Regions from separate parts of the Ferdinandcohnia salidurans genome, predicted to be linked through region 2. Evidence: riboswitches for the same ligand, from Rfam matches in the RefSeq annotation. Region 2 holds a riboswitch; each other region holds the start of a gene.

Region 1 (10,627 bases), 290 kb from region 2:
TCAATCCCCATATATCCATTAACCTGCAAGTCAACAAATCCCGGAGCAAGATAAGTCTCGTTTTCAACTTCTGCCGGTTCAATCGATTCAATCATTCCATCTCTAATCTCAATACGGACACCGCAATCTTCTTTATAATGAATGCCTTCAATGACAAGTTTTTCATTCGCCATCCTGTTGTTCATCTCCAAATGAATTTTGATCCACGTAAAGATAAGCATTCTCATGTGTTCTCAAAATCGATGCCGGACATTCCGTACTAATTGGCCCATTTAAAGTTTGATAGACTGCCTGCCGTTTCGTACTGCCTGGAACCATACAGTACATGTATTTCGCAGATAGTAACGTAGGAATTGTTAACGTTAAAGCAAAAAGAGGAACCTCTTCTATCGTGGAAAAGCAGCCATCATTGACTTGTTGTTGTCTACAAATATCATCAAGCTCCACCTTTTTGATAACCTTTTCATCCTCAAAATCCGCAACCGGTGGGTCATTAAATGCGATGTGACCATTTTCGCCTATTCCAAGACAAACGATATCAATTGGTTGCTTTTGAAGAAGCTGTGAGTACCGTTCTACTTCATTTTCATTTGAACTATCAAGTAAATGAACCTCTTTGAATGGAACTTTCGTAAACAATCTTTCTTTTAAAAAGTTTTGAAACAGCTGTGGCGCTTCCTTATCAAGTCCCACATACTCATCCATGTGAAAAGCGATAATCTGATTCCAATTAATTCTGTCGTCACCTATTAAATGTTGCAAAAACTCATTCTGTGAAGGAGCTGCAGCAAAAACCATACGTATCTCTGCTTGGTTTTGCTGTAACTTTACTAGTTGGTTCGCCACATCGCGAGCCGCATATTCTCCCATTTCATTACGCGTTGTAAAAACGTAGTATGTTAATTGATCCTTCTGTCCACTCTTTTTAAAATTCACTTTCATTCACCTTCTAGTATGTTATCGATTGCATTCTTGATTATTTTTTCCGTTTTTATGTGAAAAGGGGCCGGTAAGCCAAAGTAGTAAATAAACTCCTCCGCCTCATAGCCACCTTCCATTAGCTGTGTTTGGCTTGGAATATATCCAATCATTCCATTACTGTATCCAAGGGCAAGAACCCCTGAATCAATCTTTTTTACGTATTGACTGTAGTGCTGAACCATTTCACCGTTAAAAAAGATAAAACGGAGCCTACTGCTTATATCTAGATATTGTATTTCTAGTTGTGTTTTATTTTTATCTTGCCAATTCTGTTCGATATGTTGTTTCCATATACGAATAACTTCGGGTTCCATTTCTTCATTGACGGTATACTCTTCTTGAAAGGGTAAGGGAACCTGGGAGGAATAAGCTTCTAATCTATCAGAATGTATCATTTCTGCATCACTTATGTTTATCCCAGATATAATATCCTCTGCTAATTGGTTCCCAATTGCCTCCATGTCTTGTAGGCTTCCCCTAAAAAAGGTATGATCTTTTATTAAAGCTGGCCTAACATCGCCACAGCACCCCTGCAAAAAGCCAATCACTGCGTGTTGATAGGTCTCTTTTAATCTCGCACAACAAACTCCGGTATATTCCGATGAGACCACATTTGCATCTGTTGATGTTGGATGACAGGCGTGGTGAATCAACATTGCCTTCATATCTTGTTTTCTATTTTCAAACGTGATGATGGTTACCTCTTTGTCGATTGGAACACTCGGATTCGGGCTCATCACCATTTTATTTTCGTACTGTAATCGACGGTAAACACCAATATCACTTGAAGTTTTCCTTCTCACGATCGTCACTGGTTCTTTGTTGGTGATGGCGCATTTAACACTTTTCAGTATGATGTCTTCCAATGACTCTATAAAACTCTGATCTCTGACACCTAAGAGACTCGTAAAAGCATCACTTGTTTGCGGACCAGAATGGTTATGTGTGGAATGAAAACAAATGGAAGCTACCTTTACAGAATACTCATCTGCCACTCTTTTTCTCCATGTATTCACAAGTTGATCATCCCACCAAATGACATCTCCAATGAAGAGTAAAAAAGGCTTTCCATTTTGTTCAAAATAATAGGTTTTTAGAAAAAGTGGAGAATGAACCTCCATAGCCTTCCCTTCTCGATGTGCAAATCCCGCCAACTGAACTGGTAGCCGCGGTGTCATGTCAATCTCATACGTTCCAAGAAGCAAAGTCATGATTCATTCCCCTTTTCAAAATAACTTCAAAATCAGAATAAAATTTCGGAGAATATGGAAGGGGTCTTTGACTGGCAACGCGACTACTTTTTGTAACGGCTCACCCTGTCTATCCCGAATTTGAATCCATTCTCCTATTTCCTTGTCTGGATTAGGAAAGGTTGAAAAACTATATTCAAAAAACGTTTTATACCAGTGTAAAAAGAATTCTTCTTTTGTATGCTTGTAAAGCAATAGCACAGTGTAAAGCGCCTCTGAATGTGGCCACCAAAGCTTTGTATCCCACGTATCGAGAATTAATTTTTCATACGGGTCGTTTATTAGCCTTCCCGCTGGTTCTGTTCCATTTTTATCTACAAACCGAAGTAATCCTCCATGTTCATCATCCCAACCTAATTTAATCGCCTGCCGTGTTACGTTTGATAAAATTTGTAGGTTTTTATGCTGATCCTCTTTATCCCATTCATGGAGGCTATGAACATGGAACCAAACTGATTCTAAAGCGTGCCCAGGGTTTACGTGATTCGCAAGTAAAGTGTCTTCATTGCTCGAATCCTTTGGTCTCAACTCTACTATTCTTCCATCCTCAAGAATGAGTTCTTGTAGGATTCTCTCGCTTATTTGTTTTGCCTTTTTCACAACTGGTTTGGTAAATTTTTCAGCTGTTTCTTCCACCTCTTGGGCAACGTTAAGCATGATCATCTGGATGGAATGGGATGAATAGCCAACCGGAATCGGATAGGGTTCTGTTCTAAAATGACCTTGATCAATTCGCTGATGAATCGATTCATAGACTTGATATGCTTGTTCAAATGCCGTCTCATCCGCAAATACATCTGCATATTTAGTAACCCCAATGACATAAAAGCAATCTGCAAACACACTAATATCTTCTTGACCCTTAATTGGCTTTCCATCATGAGTTACTGCATATAGAACGTGCTGATTTTTCATGACCGTGTGGTTTATTAAGAAATGATACGTCTTATCTGCCATTTCTTTTAAGTATTGTTTGTTTAAACTAACTTTTCCTTGTTCTGATAATCGATAGAGCTCGGAACATAACCAGAGAAAACGCCCCTGTGACCACGTGTATTTATCCTTACTTACTAATGTGCTCCCATCATTAGAGAAGCAGGTAAAAACGCCACCTGTTCCATCATCAAATGCCTTTTCCCAAAAAGGCCAAAAGTTTTCTTCAATTTCCTTTTTATAAAAACTAACAAGTTGTTGAGTATCCATGACGAATCTCCTTGCTTTTTATAGAGATGGTGTAATATTCTTTGTATCCTTCGCTAACTCTTCATCAGATTTACTGATTGCCGATAACAAATCTTCAATCTCAGGCTTAACTGGTTTATTTTTATTTAATAAGCCGAGACCAATAAATATTAATCCTGAAGTAAAGATTGGAGCCCCAAGTTCAACATATAGCGCCCAGTCCACCCCATATTTTGTTAAGGCAAACATGGCAAATCCTGCAATAATGGAAGAGATCGCAGCTCTTGAATCACTGTGCTTAAAGGCAGGTAGTAATCCTAACAGCATTGGAATTGAAACAGGTCCAACCAACGCCGCAAACCAGGAGATTAATAACCCTAACACTCCTCCAAAATTATCTGAGAAAATCCCAATAATCAGTGTTAAGAAAGTGAACGTAAATGTAACAATCCTTGCAATTTTTAAAGATGTCCTTTGATCAAGTCCTTTAAATTTACCTGACATGACAGGGAGGATATCCCTTGTAATAACAGCTGAAATCGTATTTGCATCTGAGGAAGTCATCGACATAGTTGCGGCAAATAGGGAAGCCAGCACAAGACCAATTAATCCTGCTGGTAATAGTTCCTGGGTGAGTAGTGCGTATGATTGTGTAGGATCTTCTAGATTCGGTAAAATAAGTGGTGTTGCCCACATTGGGAAAAATAATATCAACGGCCACACAAGGTATAGGATTCCTGAAAAAAGAGCTGACTTCTTGGCTTCCTTCCCAGAAGGAGACGCAATGTAACGTGCGGCAAGGTTCCAAGTTCCACCGTTATAACTGAAGAATACGATGAATACGAAAACTAACACATAGCCAAGCGTATACGGTTCATTGAACGGTTGACTATTTGCAGGTGGGAGTTTATCCCAAATACCAGTTATGGATCCCCATCCACCCATTTGACTTAAAACAACAACGAACATGACAATTCCTGCAATAATTTGAACTATAAACTGTGCAAAATCTGTCCATAAATCTGCCCAAATACCACCAACTGTAATATAAATTAACGAAACAATTCCAGATAATAGAATTCCATAAACAATTGGGATTCCGGTAAACACATTAAGTAAAAGCCCGATCGCTGCCCATTTCGCACCAACATCGAATAACTTTACAAGTACACCACTCCAAGCAACTAATTGTTGGGTTGGCACATTGTAACGCATCGCTAAATATTCCGTTGGTGATTCGATATCAAGCTTAGTTCGTAACTTCGACCACCTTGGGGCCATTATATAAGCGCCTAAAATAACCGATACAACAATAGGTATCGCCCACCAAACATACAAACTAAATCCATGCGTGTAAGCTAAGCCCGCGTATGCCACAAACACCGCGCCACTATAACCTCCGACATGGTGAGAAATACCGCCTAACCACCAAGGAAGCTTTCCGCCGGCAACGAAGAAATCTTTCGACCCCTGTACTTTATTAAAAGACCAAAAACCAATGACAACCATAAGTAAGAAAAATGCTATAATGACTCCCCAATCTAGACCACTCATGTTCTTCCCCCTTTAACAATTTTTCTTCCAAAAACCCCTTGAATCACTTCATCAACTAGCAGCATTCCTTCGTTTGTAGACACCTCCTTTAATTAATCCTAATATATGACTAATTATTTTATAAAATACCACAACACTGGGTAAATGTAAAATAAATTTAGAAAATTTTGTACCTTAGTGGAATTTTAATAGATTTTAGGATTCTCCCGTAGATCTGATCCATGACGTTCAAATCTATCATTTTTGCTTATAAATTTGCACCCTTCGCTAAATTTCGATCCGTACAGACAATATTTGTCCCAAAACTGAAACCTTTTCTGCTTATAAAACGTCTAATATATTGTGCAGTTTTTGATTATCCTAATCTTAAAAAAGGTGTTGATGGAAATGAGTCGTGTTGACCGCCATTCGAAACAAAAACCGAAACGAAAATGGCCAAAAGTTCTTGGATCGATTTTTCTTGTTTTATTATTAGCAATCGGTGGATACGCCGTTTATTTATACCAATCTGTGGCGAGTACGCTTGGAAAGATGCATGAAGACCGGGGCCCTTCCGACAAACGAACCACACAGATCGATATCAGTAAAAAGGATCCGATTTCCATTCTGCTCATGGGTGTTGATGAACGCTCGGGCGACAAGGGGCGTACTGATACGTTAATTATGGTTACTGTGAATCCAAATACGAATTCCATGCAAATGTTGAGCATTCCGCGTGATACACGCGTTGAAATTGTTGGCAGAGGCACTCAAGATAAAATCAATCATGCGTACGCATTCGGTGGCGTCGATATGACGATTGATTCCGTCGAGAACTTCCTAGATGTACCGATTGATTACTATGTGAAGGTTAACATGGAAGGACTACAGCAAATCGTTGACGCCCTTGGCGGAGTCCAGGTGAACAGTACATTTGCGTTTTCTTATCAGGGTGCATCCTTCTCTGAAGGAACTCAAACTCTAAACGGGGAAGAAGCCCTTAAATATGCACGAATGAGATATGACGATCCTCGTGGTGACTTCGGTCGACAAGATCGCCAAAAGCAGGTTATCCAAGGGATTATCGACAAAGGTGCAAGCATCACTTCAGTTACAAAAATCGATGACATTCTCGGAGCACTTGGCAATAACGTCACAACTGATATCTCCTTTGACGAAATGAAAACCATTCAGGCAAACTATAAGGGAGCTCGTCATAACATCGAGCAATTCAGCATCGATGGTGTCGGCAAAACCCTAGACGCATGGTACTGGATCGTCTCCGAAGACGAACGCCAAGCCGTCTCATCCCGCTTGAAAAAACACCTAGAAATCGAATAGATAGGTCACGGAGTTCCGTGGGTCACAGGGACAGGTCCCTTGTCCCACCACCATCTTGGATTTAAAAACTAACAACCGGTTGCGATACCGGTTGTTTTTTTGTGTCTTACATGTTTTCCTCCTTTTTCCACATACTAATGAGACATGGTCATTGTTCCAAAGGAGGTCCTTATCATGAAATTTAAATTTTTACTTTGTATAGCATTATTGTTTCTTTCGGTTTCGCCTGCTTCTGCTGCGGAGAAGAAGTCACCGTTTTTTGGTGTGAGTGCAACGGTCGTGCAGGTCGAGGATGGTACATTTGAGGTAAAAACGAGTGGCGCTGAGGAAAACGAAGGGTTTGTTTTTTCACCAAGAGGGGTGAAAGGTGGAGAAACGATTGTATTTGAGGTGCAGGTGAAGGGCGAAGCCGCCGTTTACTTGCTTGTGGATGAGACTGATGCGCGAGGAACTTTTTTAGCTGAGACAGTATCCCCAGTTATTGGTTTACATGATCCGTGGCGAACGATCCAGCTTGAGGTCGAACTGCAGGATACCACCTCCCAAATCGACGCGATGGTGCTTACGAACAAACAGGAAAAAACCAAATTCATGTTTCGGAATGTAAAAGTAAGTGTAAAAAAGTAAAAGATGCCGACCCCGGCATCCTTTTTCTATGCTAAAAACAAGCCATCAACACCATCAAGAAAAAAGACCTGGGATCATCTCCCAAGTCCTACTCTACTTTTTTCGATATTTCGTCTAGCTTGGTTTCCATTCGTTTTACTCGTTTTGAAAAACGGACCACATAAACGAGTACGGCAATAAAGCTAATTGGAACGAGAAGTGCAAATAATTGAAAAAGAATGTCCCCGATATTTAACACCGCGTGAGTTCCTCTCTTCCTTTTTTTCTATAATATACCATGTCACCTGTCAAAGAGTCCATCAGCCAACTGGGACAAGGGACCTGTCCCTTTGTCCCAGAGGAAGTTACATCGGCTGCCGGGAGATTGGGCCTGTTCTATGAGAGCCTTAAGTCCCATTATTTGTCCCAGGCTTGGATGAGTTGGTTTAGTTCGCCGGCGTTTTCTTCGAGTTGTTTGGCGCTTTTGGCGACTTCTTCCATGGAGCTGCTGGATTGCTGGGCGGTTGCGGATACTTGTTCAACGCCTGCAGCTGATTCTTCTGCGACAGCCGCGATTCCTTCGATGGCTCCGCTAATTTCTTTTGTATCGTCAAGTACCCCGTATAGCGAGCTTGACATTGCCTCGATTTGTGAACCGATATCTTCAATCGTCCGTTTCAATTCATTAAAGGTTTTACCGGTCGTTTGAATTTGGTTGGTGCCTTCTTCAACGGATTGATAGCCGTCATCTAAGGATTGAACAACCTGCTTTGATTCATTTTGAATGCCTTTTACAATTTCCGTGATTTCTGAGACCGAGCTGCCAACCTGTTCAGCAAGCTTTCGAACCTCGTCGGCGACAACCGCAAATCCTCTTCCATGTTCACCTGCGCGGGCCGCCTCGATGGCTGCGTTTAATGCTAAGAGATTTGTTTGCCCCGCAATCTCCTGAATCACTTTAACAAGCTTCGTAATCTCATTTGTTTTATGATCCAGACCAACAACCAGCGCGTGTGACTGCTTCATTTTTTCATGGATGCTAGTCATTTGTTGGATTGATGTTTCCATATACGAGCTGCCGTCGTTTGTCATCGCAAGCATGCCTTGTGATTGGACCTTGATGCTATCGCCCTTAACCGCAACCTGCATGATTTCGTCCGAGAACGTGGACATTTTTTCAATCAATGTAGTAGCAGATGTCGCTTGGTCTTCTGCACCTCGTGAAAGCTCCTCCATTGTGACTGCAATCTGCTGACTACCTGCCATAACCTCATCCGCATACTGGGTCAATTCTTCACTTTGACCCGTGACATTGTCGGAAACGACCGCCATTTTCTTGACCATGCCTTTTACATTTTCATTCATCTCATTGACCGCTAAAACAAGCTGGCCAATTTCATCTTTGAGTTTCGTTTTAATTGGTTCCGATTGAAGATTGCCATTGGAAATCGCCTTCATACGACTTGCGACACTTTTCACAGGTCTAGCAATCACTACGGAGGTATAAATGGAAATCACTGTTCCTAAAATAAGCGCAGCTGCTGCGACCACAAGTCCTACAAAGTTCACTGATTGACCATATTTCACAACGTCCGCTCCAGTTGAGACGATCTGTCTTTCACGATCATCAGAAAGCTTTTTTACTTGTTCCATCAACGCATTTGACTTCGGCTGGACATACGTCTGTAAATTATGCATCGCAAGCTCGGTATCTCCGCTATCATAAGGGGCGAAAACTTTTTCCTTCATTAATTCACGCCAATTTTTCATTTCCCTTATAAGCTCTTCAACCTCTTTTATCTTCATCGCACTTAATTTTCGATCCGTTAGATCAAATTCTACCGAATAGACATCATATTCATTTTTATAGGAAATATCACCGTAAAGCACATACGCCCTCGCAAGCGCTATACTCTGGGCAATATTGTATTTCAAACTATCATATTCAAGTAAAACGGAGAGTTCCTCAGACACAACATCGTCCGTCTTCTGATTCATATTGGACACAGCTATGTAATTATAGGTCGCTAAACCTATACAAAGGATGATAATGGCAAAAAAACTAGCAAATAACCTCGTTCGAATACTTTTCATCTATGGTACCTCTTCCTCGTTGATTAGTAGAAAATCAGGCAAAAAAATAAGACCAATCACTAAAAGAATGGCCCAACATGCGTAGATTATTGGCGGCTAGGCGATCATGGTACAGTGTACTGTAGACCCTTAGCTTTGCGTCCAATCCTTTCGGAGAGTTTGCCCGATTCTGATATACGTTTTCTTCTATTAGTATATAAGTTTTTCTACTCTTCAACAATACACCACATCACAATTCCTATTACTTTTTTACCACTAAGTCTAGCAACAATTTCATAAAATCTTCCTTATTCGAAGGCAGCACCTCAGGCAACTCCACATTCACCTTCATCATCATTAAATCCCTCCATTTTTGGGAACCATGGGGACGGTTCTCTTGGTTCCTTCTATTACGTTCCATCACTAGTAATCTAGTATTGCCGGATTTTTGATAGATATACATGATGATAGAAAAATTTTAGTAGACTTGAGTGGAGTTTGGCAAAAGAGTGCTTGCGGAATATTAACCAAAAGAGGAAGAAACAAAAAAAGCCAGCCCGAGGGCTGACTACTAGTTACGAGCTGAAGCAAGTGCCTGCTCGATTACTCGCATATTTTTCAACGTTTCATCAACGCTGTACATTGGCTGATTATTTGAAAGCACACTTTCTGCAAAATGTTCCACCTGAAGCTTGTACTGGTCACCTCGGACCGTCTCTTCACGCCCGCCACCTTCACCGTTCACCACAAGCACACCGTTTCCACCTTCATTGTCTGGACGGAATGCATGCTTCGCTACAATCGAACCTTTCGTGCCGACCACTTCATACTGCGCCTTAAATGGTTGCTCAAAGCTTACATCAAAGTTCGCAACCACTCCACTTTCAAACTTCAGAGTGCCCGCTGCCGTAATGTCGACGTTATGAGTTGGATGAATGTTAGCAGTAGCCTTCACTTCAACCGGCTCCTCCCCCGTAATCAAGCGACTCGCATGGATGCAGTAGCAGCCCACATCATATAACACTCCGCCGCCAAGATCCTTTTGCATCTTGATGCTGCCAGAATTCAAATCATGGATAAAGGAGAAAGTTGAGCGAATTAGCTTCACATCCCCAATTTCGCCGGCCGCGATGATTTCCTTCACACGGTTATGCTGTGGATGGAACTGATACATGAACGCTTCCATAAAAATCACATTGTTTTCTGTAAAAGCAGCCGCCATTTCTTCAACGTCTTGTGAGGTTAATGCAGCTGGCTTTTCACAAAGCACATGCTTGCCGTGCTTCGCTGCTTCGATCGCCCATTGTTTATGTAGTTGGTTTGGAAGCGGAATGTACACCGCATCGATTTCAGGGTCATTCAATAGTTCTGTGTAGGATTCATAATGTTTAGAAATGCCAAGTTCAGCAGCAAAGTCTTTCGCCTTCCCACTTTCACTCGCAACAGCTACAACCTCTGCATTATGTGCACGTTCCATCGCTGGAATCAATGTATTTCTCGCAATTTTCGCGGTTGATAAAACACCAAAACGAACCTTTGTCATCTGAGTTCCTCCTAAATTGTTTAGATACTCAACAAATCTATATTCTCATATTTTAGGAGATTGTGAAAGGGTTTTACTTTCAGATAAACACAAAAAAGCCAGAGTTCACCCTCTGACT
Region 2 (10,627 bases):
AATGACGAAATGATAGTCTCCTTCAGGTTGGTTCGAAATAGTAGTTGTTTTTGAACTAATATTTCTTAAGTGAACCTTTTCTCCATCAATAACCTGATAAACATTATAATTTGTAGCGAATTCTGCAACTGCCCATGAAAGAGAAATATCATTTCCATTTTTGATTTCAACCTTTAGATCTGTTGGAGCTTTAATTGTTAACCCTTCAACTGTAACACTTACTTGAGAGCCTACTTCAGATTCCCCAAATCTTGAAGAAACAGAGAAAATCTCATATGTGTATTCCCCTGCAGACATATTAGAGTAAGTAATACTTGTTGAAGTTGAAGTTTTAGTATTAATTATTTCTCCATTTTCAATCTGATAAATCTTATAAGACGTTGCGTAATCAACCGTATCCCATTCGAGACTAAACGATGTCTCACTCTTAATTGTCTTTGTAACATTGGTTGGTGCTTTCATTTCAGGGTGCACAACTGAAATGGTTGTTTCAGTTCCCTCTGCTGACTCGCCAAACCTAGTTGAATTGGAGTGAACCACATATTTGTAGTTTCCTTCTGCCATGTTTGTAAAATTAGTTGAAGTAGAAGGGTTTTTTACTGTTCTTATTCTTACCTTAGACCCATCATCTTTCACTTGGTAAACATAATATTCGTCAGTATTAGAAGTTGGTTCCCATTCCAAAATAATATCATTGACGTTCTTTATATATGAAGAAACAGTAGTTGGCGCCTGCATCTCAACGTGATCAATTGTTAGCGAAACTTTAGCACCTTCTTTTGACTCTCCAAATCTATCATTATAAGAATGGATCTCAAATTCATACTCGCCAGCTTCTGCCTTAGGGTATGTCACATACGTTCTTGTTTCTGTACTCTTTAATACTTTCTCACCATCAATAATTTGATAGATTTTATATGCAGTAGCATTGGGAACACTGTCCCAAGTTAGCTTTATATCATTAAGGTTTAGTAATTGGTATGAGAAATTTGCTGGTGCCGCCATGATAATTTCATCTACAACGACGGTTAAACCTTCTCCACCTTTTGATTCACCAAAGCGATCACTAAATGCCTGAACTTCATACTTATAGCTACCTGCAGCAACATTTGATAGTCTGATAGTTTTATTAGTTGTTGTTCCAACAAGCTCTTTCCCATTTTCGGTAATTTCATATAACTTGTATTCTGTTGTATAAGGAACTGATGACCAACTGAAGGTAATGTCATTCCCATTTGTAATAGAGTATTTGAAATTACTTGGAGTTTCCATCTTTGGATGAACTACCTCAGCAATTATTGGTGCTGAAGCTTGGGAATCTCCGTATAATGTGTTATTCGTGGACACCGCATATTTATAAGTTCCTTCAGCCACATTCGTAATTGTATAATTATTTTTTGTTGAAGAATCTAGTAACGTAAACTGTCCGTCCTCGGAAACCTGATAAAGATTATACGAATCAGCATATTTAAATGCATCCCAGGTTAAAACAATGTTGTTGCCGTTCGAAATTTTATAAGAAAGATTTGATGGCGCGACCATTTCTGGATATGTAACGGTAAAACTAATCGGGGCACTTGGTCCAGATTCGCCTTCAGAATTCAAGGTTGAAATAACATAAGTATAGGTTCCTTCTGGTAGATCTTTTATTTGATAACTAGTAGCAGTGACCTTATTTATTAAGATAAGCTTGCCTTCTGTTATTTCGTAGACATTGTACCCAGTTGCGCCATATACGGAATTCCAACTGAGGGTAATATCATCTGGAGTTACCTCCTTATACGAAATATCGCTTGGTGGGAGCATACTACCATTAGCGAATGCATTGCCTAACGGGAAAAATAATTGAACAACCATTAGAAGCAATGCGAGAAAAATAACGTTTCTCTTCAAGATTTTCTTCATTCTTTCTTCCTACCTTTCTAAAAAAAGCCAAAAGAAAAAGAACCTCATACAAGGTTCATAGGTAGATAGACTATGAGTCCTTGTGGCAACCGGCTACCATCCACTATCTGTGGGTCAGGCCCTTGGCTTTGCGTCCTATGATTTCCCATAGTTTGCCTTTTTCACTTTGGTTTTTTGTTGTTATTCATTACTTATTATCATACTATTTTACCATCCGGTTGAAAAGGTCTATTTTACTAGTAATAGGCAATTTATCCTTATTTAACAGATAAATCTAGCAAAAGAAACCGAGTAGCTAATAGCACTACTCGGTGTAGACTCTATTTTTTTTTATCGAAAAACATTCCGTCTGATGGTCCTGATTGATAAGGGTTCGTATATTTTATCGAAGAAGTTTTACTTTTCTTCAATTGGGCTAAATCCATCTGGATCTCGACTTTGAGTTCTGCTAGTTTAGCATCAATGATTTTGTTCATACGTACAATTTCAGCACCAATTTTACTTTCGTCTTCCGTAAAAGGAGGCTTAATCTCTGTAATCAGGGTGTCTCTTGAAACTAATAAGGAGTTAATCCTTTCAATAACTTCTTCCCGCATCTCCTTTTGGATTGGCTGTGAAACAATTGCTAATAGTTCTTCTGTAGCCTTAAAAAGAGAATCTAGTGCACTCACTACACTTGTCCACCTTGTGCATGTTGTCGCTGACGGTTAATTTGAATAACTTCCTTCCATGTATCACGGAATTCTGTTACAAGCCCTTCAACTTCAGAAAGGATCTCTACGTCATTTTTGATATTAGCATCGATTAACCGGCGATTAATATAGTCATACATGGTCATCATCGTTTTAGACACTTCTACATTAGGATTAAGCGAAACCATTAGTTCCCTGATAATATTTTGTGCCTTCTGCAGATTTGTATTTTTCTCTTGATTATTTTTTTCTTCAATTGCCTTTCGGGAAAGCTTAATAAATTTTATACAACCGTTATACAGCATTAATGTTAGCTCTCCAGGCGAAGCTGTTGTGACGGTATTTGTTTGGTAGGCTTGATATGGGTTACTTATCGCCATTTCTTCTTACACTCCCTTTTAGTAGCTAAATTGCTGCATTAAATAGGCCGATTGTGAGTTGGCCTTCTGAATTGCTTTTTCCATCTCCGTAAATTGGCGCCAATAACGGTCCTCGATTTTGAGTAATCGCGCCTCAAAGCTATCTATACGATTGTCCACGTTGTCGAGATTTCGACCAATGGTAAATGAATTATTTGTAGAAAAAGCTTTGCCAGCTTTTAGTTCTATACCACTCATCGTTTCTTTAATAGAATCCCTCAGCCTTCTCCCTAGCCCTTTTTCCTCTGTTGTAGGTCCATCTTTTTGAAATAACTCATAAATGGCATTTGGGTTATTGGAGATGGCTTCACGCAGCTTGCCTTCGTCAATATTCAACTTTCCTTTATCCATATAGTTTTTAGAAGTTGTAATACCGATATCCGAGAGTTGATTAAAATCTGAGCTCAATCCAGAAACATTCGAATATAGTTGCTGTCTCATTGTATTTGTACTGGATATGAGAGTCGAATCACGATAAAGGGTTCCTTTCCGTGCTTCTTTTTCCCATTTTTCAATTTGGTCCTCCGTCATATCTTCCTTTTGTTCGTCTGTAAGAGGCTGATAATTCCGATTCGGCTTCTCACTGGTTTTAGAGTTGATGTTCTCAATTAACGCATTATATTTGTCTACGAACGAAACGATGGTAGACAGGATTGAATCCACATCAGGTGACGATGAAAATGTAACTGCTTGTCCAGTTAAGGTAGTAGGGTCACCCGTAACTTGCTTTAATGTATACTCGTAACCATTAATTTGAAAGGTATTCGAACTTCGAGTTGTAACAAGACCGTTGTAATTAAATTTGGCATCCTGTCCAGTTGATCCGATTCCTTTGGACTGAGCCTGAATATTATCGGAGTCCAGCTGTAACTTAGTAAAAAATTCACCAGTTAGTTTAATTTCAGGTTGGTCTGCACCAGTTGCATCCTTGGCATCCCCCGTATATTTTGTAGTGAGGGAAACTTTACCTGTCACACTATCAAAAAACGCATTAACACCTGTGTTAGAGTTTATTTTGCTTATAAGTGAGTTAATGGTTTCTTGAGCAGGATCAAATGTGATTGTTTGTCCTACTTCGTCAAATGTTCCATCCTTCTTTGTTGACTGAATTGTAATAGAAGTTTCAGTAATACCTAACTCGCTTAATTTTTTTGTTGGATCAAGTCCAGTATTTGATGCACTTTGCATCGAAGCACCTTTTGCAAGCTGGAACACAGTGATAGACCCAGAGATTTCATTAGTTGCACTAATACTGCGAGCAGTAACAGCCGCATCATTTGAACTTGTTATATTTTTTTTCGTATAAGTTGATTTCATCATTAACTTATCAAAAATGAATGTATCAAAATCAAGCAATTGCTTGTTTATATCACGATAATCATCACGTTGCCATTCAAGATATTGCTTTTTTTGATGCATCTTATCTAACGGGATGCGTTCGGCTTTCATTAAATCCTTAACGATTGAATCAATATCCATTCCACTTGCCAATCCACCAATTCTAACCATTGGTGTTCACCACCTTTTCATTTGGGACAAAGCATCTGGTCCCGTTAAATCTTTTTATCAACAACAAAGCCAAGAAATTCAGTCATTGCTGCATAGATGTCTAAGATTTTCTTAGAAGGAATCTCCCGAACAACATCATGTGTCTCATCGTTCACGATTGTGACGTAATATTCATTTAGCTCCTCGTGCAGCTCAAATTTCAATGAAGTGTTATTCGGCTCCAAAAATTTATTCAGGCTATCGATTACTTGTTGTACATTCTCTTTTGAGTCTATCTTTTCACTCTGTTTTATGGGTTGTTGCGGGGAAGTAACGTTCTCCCCTCTGGTTTCAGTCTCAATAGATTTTTTTTGTTGAAAATAATCACTGTTGAAGTTCATTGTTGTACTAGAAGAGATTTTATCTATAGACATATAGTTTCCTCCTAAATGAACGGGGCTTTATTAGTTATATCGGAAGGAAACAGCAAAAGTTAAGGATACCACTTAATTAACCCTTTAAATTTTTTTATCCCCTCACCAAAGGAACGTACGTTTGGTATAATAGAAACAAAGAGGAGGAGACGCATGAATTTAAATAAACTGTCCGACGTTCAACTAAACATTCTATTTGGAAGCATTATAGGAGATGGGGAAATAACTAAAATTTACAAGGGTTCACGAAGTAAGAATAATAGTTTTCGTGAGCATTTTGGGGTTCAACAAAAAGAATACCGCAAATGGAAGATGTCATTTCTCCCCGATTTGTTATATTTAACGCCCAAGAGTAATACACTTCGTTCTAGAGCTTTACCATTGTTTACTGAATTATATCCTCATTTTTATAATTTAGATGGAGAAAAAATAATACCAGTAGATTTGTTACATAAGTGCACTCTTTTGCATTTTCTAGCTATCATTTTTATGGATGATGGAACACTTTCAATTACCTCAAGAATTAACCACAATAAGAAACTCATTTACCTAACACCAAATGTATATTTATATTTACAAAACTTTCATTTAAACCAACTTCAAATCCTAAGTCAACATTTTCAAAAAACATTTAAAATAAAATTCACAATCAACAAACGTCAGGATGGACATGGTCACATTCTTAGGTTTACGTCTACAGATAATACGTATGATTTTCTAGAACAAATATCACCAATTACTGCGAGTTGCCCAAGTATGTTTTATAAAACAAACTGGAATTGGAGATATCAGAAGGAAATCCACAAATACCAAGTAACATATCCAGGTTATTCTGTTCTAGCAACAAACAGTGATAGAAACAAGAACTATTCAAAAACGGAAATTAAAGAAATCATTAGATTAAAATTGATGGGAGAAAAAGATAGGGTTATAGCTGAAAGGGTAAATAGATCGTATTGGTCAATTGTGTATAAACTTAAAGAATTAAGAAAAGATGGTCACCTATAAAGGCGGCCATCTTTAAGATTTTATTAACGAAGAAGTTGTAGAACTCCTTGTGGTTGTTGGTTCGCTTGCTTCGCGGCTGTACCTTTCGAATACAGAATAGACTATATCTTCACCCAACAAAATACGTTGGGGCTGGGCACTTCGAACAGCACTTGCTGCCCTACGAGATTCATAGTCCTAGCTTTACCTTAGACCGTGTTCCCTAGTCGTTGAACCTTCTCCAGAGTTTCCTCACAGGAGCTTGGCTGCTGATTATCCATTCTTCATCTTCATCTTCATCATTTTCATACCGTCACGCCTACCGTTTCCAGTTACGTTGTGGTTGATGAAGCTTTAGGAGGTTCCAGCAATTCACCCAGTTATCCTCTTATCCGTTACCAGATAAGACGCCCTTCTAATCAATTATCTCAAAAGTTGCAATACACCTTGAGGCATTTGATTGGATTGAGCTAACATTGCTTGTGATGCTTGTGCAAGAATAGAATTCTTAGTTTGTTCCATCATTTCTTTCGCCATATCTACGTCACGAATTCGAGACTCAGCTGCAGTAAGGTTTTCTGATGATGTGTTTAAGTTGTTAATTGTATGTTCAAGTCTATTTTGTATTGAACCTAAATTAGAACGATTATCTGAAACCGTATCTATTGCAGATTGAATAATAGTTAGGTTACCAGTTGCAACTGTATTAGTACCATCTAGAGTCGTTAACGCATCTAATCCAAGGCCAGCTGCAGTATTATCTGAATTAACCAAATCAATTGTTTCCCCTGCATTTGCACCCACTTGGAAAGTTATAGTGGTAGTATTATCAAGTAAGGATTGTTTGTTGAACTTAGTTTGAGTTGCGATATCACCAATTTGTTCTGTTAACTGAGTAATTTCTGCTTGAATCTTATCGTTATCGTCCGAAGTTTGAGTACCATTTGCAGCTTGTGTGTATAATTCTGCCATACGTTGTAACATTGCATGAGTTTCATTTAGGGCACCTTCAGCAGTTTGAATTAAAGAAATTCCATCTTGTGAGTTCTTTGATGCCTGGTCTAACCCACGAATTTGATTTCGCATTTTTTCAGATATTGCTAGGCCTGCTGCATCATCTGCTGCGCGGTTAATACGAAGGCCAGAAGATAACTTTTCCATCGACTTCATTTGAGCGCTGTTCGCAACTCCTAATTGACGATGTGTGTTAAGTGCTGCAATATTGTGATTAATTCTCATTTATTTTTTCCTCCTTGAATGTTTGTAATCCCACGTCCTTGTGGAATTTGATATATTAACAAACAGTACGAAAGTCGGCCGCCTTTTGCACTGATATGTTTTACATACTTTATATCGACACGTTTTGTAATTGTTTAATAGATTTTTAGTTTTTTCTACAAAATTCTTAAATAAAAATACCCGTTATCATTTTTAGATTAACGGGTATTCTTAAAATTGATATTCAGCTGTTTTAACAAATCAAATGAAGTTTGGGAGGCTTGGTTGTTTTCATTTTGAATATCTAGGTAAACTTCTTTCCGGTGGATTTCAATATGTTTTGGTGCTTCTATTCCGATTTTAATTTGTTCTCCACTCACTGATAATATTGTAATTTCAATATCATCACCAATTTTTATTGATTCATTGATCTTTCTAGTTAATACAAGCATACTCCCACCTCCTATTTAGCAGATACTTTTCCTTTTTCAAAAATTAAATGCTTTGTTTGATATGAAGTATTTGTTAATATAACTTGCTTAGCTAATTGTTTTTTTGTATTTAGAACTACCGGAGCTTGCAAGTTCGCCGTAGTTTTTTCAAACGGATCTTTCACGGTTAAAATCACATAAACTGAAATATCCTTTTCTGATTCCAGATGAAGTTGTTCAATTACTTGATCATCAAGATTAAAATCATACTCTTTAAAAAAGAAAAACGGGTTTGTTACGACAAATGCCAATTGTGAATTTCCTACTGACTGCATAATTGAAATACTAGTATCTTCTCCAAAAGGTAGTATCACAAAGCACTTTTCTTCTAAAAATCCAGGTATACCATTTGCAAATGTGATAATTTCTTTTTCCTCTATATGTATCTCACCATGATATTTCGTATCTATTTTCATTTTTTCACAACCTTATTTTAGATCTCTTGTTCGTAGTTCACACCGATATATTTTAAATTTACAAAGTCAATTTTTAGTGATTGCCTTTGATCTAAAGTAATATCTACTTTTCCAGGAGTGTACTCATGAATTGGTTTATTAATGTTAGCATTTATAACTGGCTTATTCACTTTAACCTGTATGTCCACTTCTGCCGGAACATAATTAGTTTTAACACTAAAGTGAGACGGTATCCAACCTATATTAAATTGCAACTCAGGTCCTTCACTATTTCTTTTAGCAATTTGAGAAATTGGATTTCCACCGTTTTCGATTTTCATTAATTCATTTCCTTCTTGTGCCCGCCTTGCAACACCTTCAAGGGAATCCCGATAACCCTTGTCAGCAGCCTCCGCAATTCTTTGAGAAATGCTTTTTAGGTCCATGTCCGCTCTTGCCTGAGATTGGTCAATTGTTAGTTTCCCAGGCGTAGTTTGGATCGTTAATTCAGCTTTGGGCTGTTCAATTGATAAATCTGCTTTTGGTTGTTGGATTTCTTGAATTGGATTGTTCTTACGAATTCCAATTTTAGCATATTGAGATTCTAATCGAATTTGGGCTAATTCCATAGTTTCACCTCTATCAAAAAAGCTATCTTTTTATAAGATAGCTTAACGTAAAAAGTCTAAAAGTGTGGGTTGAATGATTCGAGATCCAACTCCAAGTGATGCACGGTGCACTGCCTCTGCAGTTGTTAAATTAATTATTACCTTTTCCATATCAGCATCTTCGTTCTCTGAGATAATTTTATTTGCAATTACCTCCTGCGAACTAAGTCTGTCATCAATAAGTTCCACACGGTTATATCTTGCTCCAAGATCTGCACGATTTGTAACAATGTTAGAACTATGGTCATCTAAACTGTCAAGATACTTAGCAACGTCGCCATTGGAGCTTAGATCATTTATTAAATTATCCAGTTCAGTAAAAATGTCATTTGCATTGCTACCTTGCAATAGGTCTGTAGCCTTCACATTCACATTCATCTGAACCCCTTTTGAAACCTCAAGCAACACATCACTACTTGTTGACGGAATCTTATTAGTAGCTAAATCAACTGGAGCTTCAGTTGTATTTGTACCATTAAAGATAAACTTATTCCCAACCTTAGTATTAGCAACAGTAGCAATATGCTCTTTTAATTGCGCAATCTCTATTGCAATATTTTTCTTTTCATCTGCACCATTCGTCCCCGTACTCGCCTGCACCGTCAACTCCCTAACACGATGAAGTGCCTGAGTCATCTTATCCATCGCATCGTCCGCTGACTCCATCCATGTGTATGCTTCGGATAGATTCCGTTGGTATTGTTCAATCTCTGCAAGGTCTGTACGATAGCGCATGCCCTTAATTGCAACTACTGGATCGTCGGAGGGCTTTGTTATTTTCTTTTGAGTGTTTAATTGATCCTGATATTTACCAAGTCTTTCGTAACTGTTACTTAGATTTCGGAGCATGTTATTTGTTAACATGGATTGTGTTACGCGCATGTTTTACACCTACCTTCCACCAGTACCTAGGCCATTTATGATTCGATCTAACATTTCATCAAGGACTGTAATCATCCTAGCCGAACCGTTGTATGCATGCTGGAATTTAATCATGTTTGTCATTTCTTCATCTAATGAGACCGCACTTACCGATTGACGTCGATTTTCGACTGAATCCTTCAATACCGCAGAGTTATCTGCCATTCGGATTGCTTCCTGGGAATCTACTCCCATAGAACCAATGAGAGATTCGTAGAAGGACTGAATACTTCCGGCTGTTATTGGGAAGCCAGCTAGTTTACCGAAGTCTGCATTTTTAACATTTGCTAAATTTGTAGCATTGTAGCCATTTCCTGATTCACCTTGAATCGTTGAAACAGCAATATGGCTGAGATTGTCAATGTTAGAAGAAATACTGATAGTCGATGCTGCTCCAGCATGTGCTTTTGCCCCAGTTCCAGTAAATGGAGTAAAAAAGTCGCCACCCTGCACACTTGGTTCTGTTGAAGTTTTTAATGTATATCCTTGTTTATGAACGTTATTAAACTGATTGGCAAACGAATAAGCCATTTTATCCAAGTCATCTAGCATCTTGTTGTAAATGCCTTTTTCCTCGCCGTTGCTATCAACATAACCGAATGCCTCAACTAATGCTTTCATTTCCCCGCTACGTACAAAAGGAATAGTTTGTCCATCTAATTGGAAACCAGTAACAGGCCCGGTTGGTTGATCATTCACTCCGTCTCCGTCAGAATCCATTGCAGGAACGACTGAAAGCTTTTTAAAATTACTTCCATCAATCAGTTTGGTCTCTGTTCCGTTCTCACCAACGATTGAAATGTCTAGAATTCCTTCAGCAACCGGTAGGGAATCACCACCACTGCTTCTTGGAGGGTGAACCTTAATTTCCACGTATTTTGAAAGCTCATCAATTAACCGATCACGTTCGTCGTATAAATCGTTTGGTAAATAACCGACTGGCTCAATCTCTGAAATTTGTTTATTTATTTTACTAATCTGATCAGAAAGCGAGTTTACTGTTTTCACA
Region 3 (10,627 bases), 150 kb from region 2:
AACTAGGACTCTAATTTTTTCCTTATAGGAATCATTTAAGACGGCATCAACATTGATTTTGACATTTGGATGAGCAGCTTCAAACTCTTTAATTTTTTCATCATAAAAAGATTTACGAGGTTCGTTTGGCCATCTGTGAAAAAAGTCTATCACAACCTTATCTCCTTCTGCTTCTTTTGTAGATGATGAATCAGAGCAAGCTGTTACTACCGGAACTAGTATTAGCAAAATGGCTAAAAGCGACAGAAACCTTTTCATCTATATTCACTCCCTTTAAATTATTTATCTATTCAGATAATTCTAGGCAGGAGTGAGTTCATTAGCTGTCTATTCCAGTCATACCCATCGTCACTCGGTATGTATGACCACGATTGTAATGTCTCACAAGGAACTACTCCTATGAATCACAAGTGTATTGAATCATAATGCTAGCAATCTATTATTCTAGAAAACTCTAATACCGCACTAATTAATATTCCATTTTCCACATATATCTACGTACTGAAAGTGGGTGACCTGTATGTTCAGCTAGACCGTCCGCATATTGGCGTAATACGGCACCTACAATGGCTGGTCCAAAGTATTCTTTAAGATCCTTATCTATCCCAGTGAAATCCAGTTCGGCCACATCCACGACTTCTACATTTTTACTAAACTTTTGAGCAAACGTAATCGCTCTTTCATCCAATGGGCGATTGGCTCCTTCACCTTTCACAATTAGGAACGGAACATTATCATCCGTGATTTCGAATGGTCCATGGAAGAACTCCCCAGTGTGAATAGCATTTGAATGAATCCAGAGCATCTCCATTAATAAGCAGCTAGTAAAGGAATAGGCTTGGTGAAAGTATACACCACTTCCCATGGTATAGATTAGTTTTTCTCTCTTATTTTCCTTGCCCCACTCAAATGCACGATCAATCGTTTGTTTTTTATTTGTATCTAAAAGTGTTTCTAAATTCTCTAACTGTTTTAACACTCTTTCATATTTTTCATTCGGAGAAAGCGCTTGTAAAAGTTGAAAAATAAGACTGAAATAGATTCCAACTTCCCCATCAATTGCATTTGAACCATCTTTGTAGTTGTAATGTACGGTGTATTCAGCCGCTTTACAAAGTGGAGATTCAACATCCATAGAAATAGCAATTGTTAATGCACCTTGTTCCCTTGCAAATCTCGCAGCTTCTACTGTTTCAGGTGTAGTACCAGAATGCGAACGTAGGATAACCACACTACCTTTTCCTAGTCCTTTAGGAGCACTGTGAACAAATTCATTTGATGTATAGAGTCTAGTTGGTATATCAAGTTCACGATCTACGAAGTAATCTCCCGTTCCTAATGAGGCCATTGAACCTCCACAGGCTACAAAATAAAAATTCTTAACCTCGATTTCCTTTACTGCTTTTACCACATCAGAAATTTGCTTAACATGTTCTTGTTTCATTTCTAGCACCTCCGTTTTATATAACATCATATGATGTCTTAATAAAAATATATAACCTTCATTATCGAATGTCAAATACTTTTTAAATTTTCTGTTACTTTTTTTTTATTGAGATGGGGCACGGGGACAGGTCCCTTGTCCCACTTCTCCCCAATCGTCTTTTTCCCTTTTGTACTTTTCCTCATTTAAGTTTTTAGCGTATGATACACTAGATACATAGCTGGATAAAGTGCTTGTCTTGAACATTTGGAGGCGTGACCGATATGAATTTAGGTCGAAAGTTTAAATATAATCTTGTGCGTATACTTAGAGTTAACGATAGCCCTCATCAGGTGGCACTTGGGTTTACATTGGGGTTTATACCAAATTGGTATCCTACCTTTGGACTTGGTGTGATTCTCTCGGTCGGCCTAGCAAAATTAGTTAAGAGTAATACAGTGGCAGCCCTTGTAAGTGGTGTTCTTGGAGCTCCATTGTGGCCAGTGTTATTCTTGTTAAATTATAAAGTTGGTAGTCTTCTATTTGATAAGAGTACAAAAGTAGATGAGCTTGAGGAAGTTGACTACGCAGATGCTCTGGAACATACGTTAGATGGAGTAAATAGCTTTTTTTCAAAAGGTTTTACATTTCTAGAAGGGGCTTTGATTAACACCATTCTCTTCTCTATATTCATTTACTTTATCGTCAAATTTCTCTTTAAAATGTACCGTAAAGGTTTATTACGTAGGATCAGAGGGAAGTTATAAGAACATATCTATGCCTACTCCTGTTGTTCTAAAAAGCCAGGTTTCCCTCCCTCCAACGCCTCACATACGCCTCTTTGGTGTATGCACCCTAGATTTAGAATAGCAATCCACCTCATCCCACCACTATAACAACAGTTTTTCTCCACCCAAAAAGTCGTCCAATCAAGCGTTTGATTGAAATTGAAAAAACTTGGTACTGTAACATTAGACCGCTAATCAAACGTTTGTTTGAAATAAAATTTTGCGATTAGTACAGGTTGCAGTAAATTAATAGTACCGTAATAATTTCTTTTTCTTACGATGGTTCTGGGACGAGAGACCTGTCCCTCTGTCCCATTAAAACAATGTCGGTTTTTGTCGATATAATGTTTAAAAGTATAGTGTAAGGTGGAAAGAAAATGATTCTTAAATATTGGCATTTTCTTATGATGAGGTATTACGCCCATTTAACCAGGGACGCCAGGGATCCAAAGCTTGAGAGAAAATGTTAAATAAGCTTGAATACCACAGTAACGAATATAATAAAAGAGTAAGATATTTGTACAATTGATAAGGAGGCGTCTGCCCAACGAGTCTTCGACAAACTTCGGGAATTTCGGGGCGTCACTGTGACTATTTTAGGAGGAGAAAAAATGCAGCGGATGAAAAAGTGGATATTGCCGGCGGTCTTGATTACGATTGTTGCTGCCTTTGTGATTTCGATTCCGTTTCTTCAGCAACATGAAAACACACATTCTGAGTCAATAATTGTTTCTAACCTGATTACAAGAGAGCCTCCGGTAAAGAAAATCAAAACCATTAATATCAATGAGAACCAGATTTACCAAGGTGACTTGCTGTTAGCTAACAATACCTATCCGATTGAACAAATGAGTATAAAAGAAGATATTGTACCCTTATCGTCAATCGGGGAGCTTGGCGAACAATTCGGGACTAGTATTGATACTATTTTTCTATCAAAAGAGGCGGGACTGGAATTCTCTAAGATGATGGAGGCTGCTAAAAAGGACGGATTGGTTCACTTTTCGGTGAATAGTGGGTTTCGTGACTTTGAGGAACAAGCAAAACTCTATAAAGAGATGGGATCTAGTTACGCCTTGCCACCGGGATATAGTGAACATCACTTAGGTTTATCACTCGATGTTGGTTCGACATTGATGAAAATGCAAAATGCCCCTGAAGGAAAATGGATGGCAGAAAACGCTTGGGAATACGGGTTTATCCTCCGATACCCAAAGGACAAAACAGATATCACCGGAATTGAATACGAGCCTTGGCACTTTCGCTATGTAGGTTTGCCCCATAGTGCGCTTATGAAGGAAAAGAACCTCGTGTTAGAAGAATACATAGAATTTCTGAAAAAAGAAAAGACCGTGAAGACAACGGTTGACGGAATAAATTATTACATCTCCTACCACCCTGTTTCAGAAACGCTGGAAATTGTAGAACCTATCCTTTCTGAATATGAGATTTCTGGGAATAACGTAGATGGAGTCATCGTGACAAGGTATCAGTAGTTCAAGCCCCACTATGACCTAGAATTCTTAATCTTCGACAAAATTCGGTGCGTCACTGTGACGCTTCTAATGTTTCTTGTCTTCTGTTTTTTTTGTAGATTTCTGTTGAACTCTATTTATTGAAAAATTGCGAATTCTAGTTTAACGTTTACACTAGGTGGAAAAAATTAGGGGAACAGCGAAACCGTCCCCTCGTTCAAAGAAAGGAGGTAAGAGATTGAAAAAGAGGTTCATGATCTTAAATACGGTAATTGTTGTTAGTATAGGAAGTATTTCTTCTGGCCCGGTAGTTTTTGCGGAAACAAGTGAAAATCAAAAAAGTGAAACTGTGTTGCCAAACACACCTTCAACAAATCCACTTCATGATACGAAGACCGAAAGTGAAAAGTCTCCCACAGAAGCAACGAATAATCACACAGAATTACAAGACGATACAAAAACCGAACCCATAAAGGAATCTGAGCAAAAAGCCCAGGTGGATTCAATGAATGAGTTTGAAGAAGTCACCAATAAGATTAAAGAGGAACACGAAGAGATTCGAACAGAGATTGAAAAAACCGTTCAAGAGCTCTTAAAAATCCAAACCGAAATTGCACATTTTAATAAACAAATTGAACAATTTGAGCAAGCAATCACAGAAAATAATAAGGTGATCGATGAGACAAAGGAAAAAATCAACAAAAGCAATCAAGAGATTCAAAGGCTAGAGAAAGAAATACATTCCTTAAATAAGGGTATCCAAAAACGCCTTGAAATTTTACATAATAGAGTAAGGACCCTTCAAAGAACGGGTGGGAAGGTAGAATATTTGAATGTATTATTTGGATCAACAAGCTTTAGTAACTTCGTTGACCGTGTAATTGGAGTCACAACATTAATGAAAGCCGATGAAAGCTTGATTGAACAGCAAAAGACAGATTTAAAAAAGTTAGAAGAAAAGCAAGCTACCGTTGAAGCAAAACTAGAAGAATTAACTGCATTGAAAGTTGAATATGAGGGAATGCAAACTAATATTTTAGAGCAACAAAAGCAACAAGAAGTACTAAAGGAAACCGTGAAACGGAAGGAACAAGAAAGTCTAGATTTCATGGCAGAACTATATAAAAATAATCGAGAACTTGCATTAGAAGCAGAAGCAATGAAGGATAAATTCTTAAATGAGCAAGACGGTCAATTTGAAATTACATCTGAATCAACCCTAGAAAGTCTTGAGTATATTAGTCAACTGAACACATCAACTACTAGTGATAGCTTAGTAGAGGCAATTATTAACTCTTATAGCTACATCGGTAATTCCGTTTACATATTCGGCGCGGGAAGGAATCCATTTGATATCGAAAATGGGAGATTTGATTGCTCTGGATTTGTTAACCATGTTTTTTCAGAAGCAGGTATCCAAGTCGGATCAACTACAGATACCTTAAGAAATGAAGGCATTAGAATTCCATCAACTCAAATGCAATTTGGTGATTTAGTATTCTTTGATACATACAAAATAGATGGGCATGTTGGAATTTATTTAGGTGGAGGAAAGTTTTTAGGATCGCAAAGCTCCACAGGTGTCGCTATTGCTGATATGACTGTAGGGTATTGGAAGGAAAAATTTAACGGCCGTGTAATCAGAATTCAATAAATATCGACCTACTACCAAATAAAGTAGGAGCACAAGCTTACCACTAAAGCAAAATGAGATTACCTATCATTCATAGGGTTAATCTCTTTTTTTTATTTATAATCTAAAAAGATTGAAAATATTTCCCTACTTGCCACCTCCTTTTCCTAATCAACTCATTTGGAAAAAACAAGGGAACAATGGAACCGTCCCTATGTTTCCCTATTCCATCCATAATTTCCACCTAAAGTTTACGAATTTTCCCCTTGCTCACATCATAGGAATAAACGTGGTACTACTTTCGGTGTAGGGCATTTGCGAAAAATGTACGGTTTAAAGGGAAAGGTGATGTGAGTATGAGTGTGTTAGAAGTTCGGAATTAGTGGATATGCGCAGAAAAGGAGTAATAAAAAGGTTGCGTATGACCCCCGCAAAAATGGGTATCTTCGGCCTTAGTGATATGATCATGCGCCTGGTATTTAGCATCATCCAAATCACTCTCTTATCCTTAATTGGCGTATTTGTATTCGGGGCTAATCTGTTTATTAACTTTCCTAGTCTACTGCTAGTCTTCTTAATGGGCGCTCTCGCCTTCAATGCAATTGACTATTTTATTTCTTCTTTTAGCAATACAAATGAGGCCTATATGGGAGTTGCAAACATTACCAGCTTTCTCATGATGTTTGTAAGTGGCATTTTCTTTCCAATTGAAACGATGCCTGAATGGCTGCAGCCTATCTCAAACATTCTCCCGCTCACCTATTTTGCAGACGGCCTAAGAGACAGTATGGTCTACAATACTCCTATTCTTTCATCCCCTCTTTGGCTTGGTTTTGGGAACATGCTCCTTTGGGGTGGAGTTGCCTTTATCTTGGGTTCCTTGTTATATAAAAGACAGTCAATTGTATCAACGAGGTAAAATGATAATGAAAAAGGGCGATACGATCGCCCCTTTTTACTATTACTTTAACACTTTACCTCGGCGGGGGTCAGGCCCCTTAATAATACCCACCATTTTTATACCCCACCTAATTTTTTACAATTCATTTTCTAAAGAGTATTATGTATAATAAAAAAAGCTTTATAATAGTAATATACAGGTCTGATACACCAAGCTATCAAGCCAACTCTCAAATGAACAGCTACCCTTATACGAAACTAAAAGAATTACATTAGATGGTAACTTTTCTATTCATGGCGTGGAGCTGGATAGGAGGTTGCCTACTTTCTATTCTGCAATTCATAGGAAGAGTTCGAGACGCTACAGAAGATACCCTAGAAAAATAAAATTAGGGCACGAAAACTACACTTCATATCAAAATTGTTGCTTCCCAAAGATGTTGCTGGTCTTTCATTTTTGCCAACCGTACTACTCAAAGCAAGGTTAATTGGCGCATGAAATCCATCACTCCATCCATCCTATAGCCATCGTATCTTCCTTTCATCTAAACCCGGGCCGTTTAAAGCTCTGCATCTGGCCAAGGGGAAACTTCGGAATAGAACCTGACCCTACTGATCCAAAAGTAAGGAGAATGAGAATCATGAGTAAGTATTTGAGAAAAGTTCAACATACCTTTAATGATACTGGTATGGTTTTTAAGTTTGTCAAGAAGGAGAGTGGATTTTTCCACACGTTTTGTGACGGGGAATTATTATATAAATTAGGTTTTAAACCTGACGATATTATGGAGTATACTCTATTCGACTTTTATCCCGAAGACTACGCTGCTGAGAAACAGAAGTATTACCAAATAGCATGGAATGGAAACTTTTGTGCGTTTGAATGTAATATAGATGGTTTTAGTTATATCACGACTCTAAGGCCCTTATTTAAGAATGGAAAGGTAATTGAGGTAATTGGTACAAGTATAAACATTTCAGACAGAAAAGCTTTCGAAGAGGCAAATCAACAAATTGAAAACTTATCTATGCCCTTACTCCCAATGTCAGAGGGCGTTTCACTTGAAAGGATAGAAGCTTCTCTATCAATCGATCGAACAGAAAAGAGAGACTTAATGATTAAGCATCATAATAGTCATATCTTTATTCCTATGGGTGACGTCTATTTTATCGAGAAAAATGATCGCAAGTCCATAGTTCATACCGTCACTGGTCAATACGAAACAAATGAGCCATTATCTAATCTTGAGAAAAAAGTGGATGAGCGCTTTCTGACATCACATCGTTCAAATATTATTAATATGGACCTACTTTATAAAATAGAGACTATTGGCCAAATATGCATCGGCTCTTTCAAGGATTATAAGGAAAAAGCAAAGATAACAAAAAATAAAATTAAATTGATTCAAGACTATAAAACATTCTTTAACAACTAATAAAAACAAATTGTTTAAATTTGTCGAATTTTGCTGTAAATTATCAAATTTTCTGCTTGAAACTACTATTAATCCGCATGAAATCATGCTAAAAGTGTATGAAAACAGCTAAACTGGCGTCCGAACATAAATTGACAGTTTTCTACAAAGATAATACGATAGGCATATTATCTAGTACTTTCTACGTATATCACTAAGGAAATAGTACTAATCCAACACATAACATGATAATGGCAAACTTATCGAAAGGTAAGGACGCAAAGCTACGAACCTAATGCAACTTTTGGCAATGGTAGTCGGGTTTCCGAAATTAGTGAGACTAAGATGACTTCCGTTTCTATTTCGGTGCAGTCATCTTTTTTTATTTTATTATTTGATCTTAGATAAAGGAGGTGAAAGCAAAATGATACAACATATAATTAGAAATGAACTTTTTTCTCACTTTTTCCAACCTATTATTGATCTCCAGACATGGCAAAGGGTTGGATTCGAGGGACTTCTTAGAACTTCACATTTTCAAAATCCCGAGGATACTTTCCATCTGGCAAAAAAAGAAAAACAGCTCTATGAATTAGATTCGCGGTCTATCCATAGGGCTGCTTTAACCTACCATTCAGCAGGGTACTCCAAAAAGGACGGCTATTTGTTTTTGAATGTATTTCCATCTACCCTTACAAATACAAATTTCCTGCCTTTTATAAGAAAGATTATCACCGTAAATAACTATATTAGTCAACATGTTATTTTTGAAATCAATGAAATGGAAGCAATTAATGATTTTGAATACCTAAAGAAAAAGATGGCCGAATTAAAACACTATGGCTTTCGATTTGCAATCGATGATGTTGGAAAAGGAAATGCTAGTATTCAATCAATAATTAAGTTGAAACCAGACTTTATAAAGTTAGATAAGTGTTTTTCCAATAATTTATATAGGTATCCAAAAAAACAGCAATACATCCAACGGATTATCGACTACACCAATAACCATGGTATTCAATTGGTGTTAGAAGGATTAGAGAATGAAATGGATGTGACTATTGCAAGAAATATCGGGGTTACTTATGGCCAAGGCTATATATTGGGTAGACCAAAAAACCTGTTAGTTGTATAGAGGTGAAGCGTATTGAACTATATAGTAGTATTTCAATCTATAATAATCATTTTTTTACTCTTTTTATTTATTAAAGAGCAACGACGAATCGTAAAGCAAAGTAAACACATAGAGACTTTACATAGTAACAATAAAAAACTAAAGAACGAACTCACGATTGTGAAAAAAACCAGTCCCAAGGAAAAAAGAAATACCTATAGATTAAATCTACCTCCCATTGAAAGTATTTTTACCCTAAAAGACTTCAGTAATCATTCTTTAGGCAAACTACGAGATAAGAATTTTACTGGGGAAATCGTAGATATTAGTATCGGTGGTCTAAAGTTTTTTTCATCATACGAATTCCCGGTGAAATACAACATTATGTTAAAAATTAGTTTTAACTTCTTCGGGGAAGAATTTAATTTAAAGGGAAAGATTATTAGAAGAGAAGATCACGTTAAAGGCCAAGCCACATCGTATGGTGTTGAGTTTGTCGATTTAACTGTCCGAGACATCACAAGACTAAACATAGCATTGCACAACTATCAAGCCAAAAACCGACACAAAATTAGCTAGTGTTGATTAATACTGGTACTGCGGATAGAGAACTCTTCACCTTATTTTTAGGCACTTATAAAAAGGGACGTAAGCTCTAATTTTAAAAGGATTCTGACCAGATAAAAATTAGTTGGTCAGAATCTTTTTATCCTTTAACACTTTACCTCGGTGGGGGTCAGGCCCCTAAAGCCGTCTCCCCTCCGTCAACGGAATAGATTCGTATTCTTCCGGATCAATATCATACACTGTCCCATCAGCTACGCCGTTGATAATTCCGTATAGACCTCTTTCAACCGCCTTTACTAATTCACCCTTTTTCTTTTGGCCCATGCTGTGTGTTTGGCCTCTTACTTCAAACAACACGGAGCCACTTCCATTTAGTGCAAAAGTTCCTAACGCTGTTCCAGGTAAGTCAAGGCCTTGTGGATAGAGGTTAATGTTTGAATTACCTTTTTCTTGTAGTGCATCATATACTGCTACATTGAGTTGGCGCGCAAAGTCATAGTCATATGTATCCGCATATTCCGCATATTTTTGGCCTTCAGGTGTTGATGGATGTGGAACGAATTGGCCGCTGATTGAGAATGTTACGAGATCATCTGTGCCATCCACCTCATAGTATGGTGCTTGATGGTGCAAGTCTACAAATACATCCACCTTACCAAACTCAGCTTGAAGGTCCTTATATACGTCACGAACGACCTGGGATTCAGGTGTAATGAACCATCCTGGTTGGGATGAATTCCCTGGGAAGTCCTCAGGCTGTGGCACATAATCAAGGTTTGGATTAAAGTCACGATTTACATCAAAACCTGGCTGTGATGCATAATCAAAAAAGCGATTCTGGTATGTATAGTAGTTCCAAGTTGGTTCTCCGCCCGCTAATTGCGGAAAGTCCTCTACTACCTCTTCCCATGTTAAATCATTTCCACGACGATTTAACTCAGACGAGTCTGGGTTCATTTTCGGTAACGCTACAAACGTAACCTCCTCACGAATCTTTTGAGCCTCAGGAGAATTTGAACCTAAAAATTTTAAAATGTTTAGGAGTGCCTCCGTTCCAGTTGGTTCATTTCCGTGAATTTCACTTTCCATTAAAATGACCTTATCTCCGTGGCCAACAGTCGCCTTGTAGATTTCTCTACCACGGTTTGAGTAACCCGCTACCTCAACCTGAACCTTTCCTTGGCTGCTCTTTGCAATCTGCTGCAGTTTTTTCCCTAGTTGCTCATGATTCGTGAACCCCTCTACAGATAAAACTTGTTGCTCAGGTGTACCAGGCGATGTTTCCGGTTGTTGTGCAAACACCGCCGTTACC

Evidence for each region. Region 2 has a riboswitch for cyclic di-GMP ahead of ACFSFW_RS15045 (OmpL47-type beta-barrel domain-containing protein). Riboswitches for the same ligand answer to the same signal wherever they lie in the genome.
Region 1: another riboswitch for cyclic di-GMP. It lies ahead of ACFSFW_RS16355 (methyl-accepting chemotaxis protein); the one in region 2 lies ahead of ACFSFW_RS15045 (OmpL47-type beta-barrel domain-containing protein).
Region 3: another riboswitch for cyclic di-GMP. It lies ahead of ACFSFW_RS15705 (EAL domain-containing protein); the one in region 2 lies ahead of ACFSFW_RS15045 (OmpL47-type beta-barrel domain-containing protein).

The regions. Positions count from the first base shown of each region.
Region 1 covers NZ_JBHUEK010000025.1:401,683-412,309, forward strand. Annotated here, with positions in the region: gene ACFSFW_RS16315 (N-acetylglucosamine-6-phosphate deacetylase) at 1-173, opposite strand, end outside; gene ACFSFW_RS16320 (glucosamine-6-phosphate deaminase) at 163-942, opposite strand; gene ACFSFW_RS16325 (neutral/alkaline non-lysosomal ceramidase N-terminal domain-containing protein) at 939-2,192, opposite strand; gene ACFSFW_RS16330 (AGE family epimerase/isomerase) at 2,208-3,434, opposite strand; gene ACFSFW_RS16335 (sodium:solute symporter family protein) at 3,453-4,967, opposite strand; gene ACFSFW_RS16340 (LCP family glycopolymer transferase) at 5,355-6,287, shown strand; gene ACFSFW_RS16345 (hypothetical protein) at 6,462-6,914, shown strand; gene ACFSFW_RS16350 (DUF4083 domain-containing protein) at 7,003-7,152, opposite strand; gene ACFSFW_RS16355 (methyl-accepting chemotaxis protein) at 7,311-8,987, opposite strand; cyclic di-GMP riboswitch class I at 9,076-9,161, opposite strand; gene ACFSFW_RS16360 (Gfo/Idh/MocA family protein) at 9,538-10,509, opposite strand.
Region 2 covers NZ_JBHUEK010000025.1:107,352-117,978, forward strand. Annotated here, with positions in the region: gene ACFSFW_RS15045 (OmpL47-type beta-barrel domain-containing protein) at 1-1,905, opposite strand, end outside; cyclic di-GMP riboswitch class I at 1,987-2,072, opposite strand; gene fliT (flagellar protein FliT) at 2,226-2,576, opposite strand; gene fliS (flagellar export chaperone FliS) at 2,576-2,977, opposite strand; gene ACFSFW_RS15060 (flagellar hook-associated protein 2) at 2,996-4,525, opposite strand; gene flaG (flagellar protein FlaG) at 4,570-4,938, opposite strand; gene ACFSFW_RS15070 (DNA endonuclease) at 5,092-5,946, shown strand; gene ACFSFW_RS15075 (flagellin N-terminal helical domain-containing protein) at 6,349-7,164, opposite strand; gene csrA (carbon storage regulator CsrA) at 7,362-7,595, opposite strand; gene fliW (flagellar assembly protein FliW) at 7,607-8,050, opposite strand; gene ACFSFW_RS15090 (DUF6470 family protein) at 8,068-8,658, opposite strand; gene flgL (flagellar hook-associated protein FlgL) at 8,701-9,579, opposite strand; gene flgK (flagellar hook-associated protein FlgK) at 9,589-10,627, opposite strand, start outside.
Region 3 covers NZ_JBHUEK010000025.1:256,819-267,445, forward strand. Annotated here, with positions in the region: gene ACFSFW_RS15670 (ABC transporter substrate-binding protein) at 1-258, opposite strand, end outside; gene ACFSFW_RS15675 (SIS domain-containing protein) at 470-1,444, opposite strand; gene ACFSFW_RS15680 (DUF2062 domain-containing protein) at 1,708-2,190, shown strand; gene ACFSFW_RS15685 (M15 family metallopeptidase) at 2,832-3,707, shown strand; gene ACFSFW_RS15690 (PcsB-like coiled-coil domain-containing protein) at 3,925-5,340, shown strand; gene ACFSFW_RS15695 (ABC transporter permease) at 5,708-6,238, shown strand; gene ACFSFW_RS15700 (LytTR family transcriptional regulator DNA-binding domain-containing protein) at 6,861-7,655, shown strand; cyclic di-GMP riboswitch class I at 7,878-7,964, shown strand; gene ACFSFW_RS15705 (EAL domain-containing protein) at 8,059-8,769, shown strand; gene ACFSFW_RS15710 (PilZ domain-containing protein) at 8,782-9,327, shown strand; gene ACFSFW_RS15715 (M14 family zinc carboxypeptidase) at 9,493-10,627, opposite strand, start outside.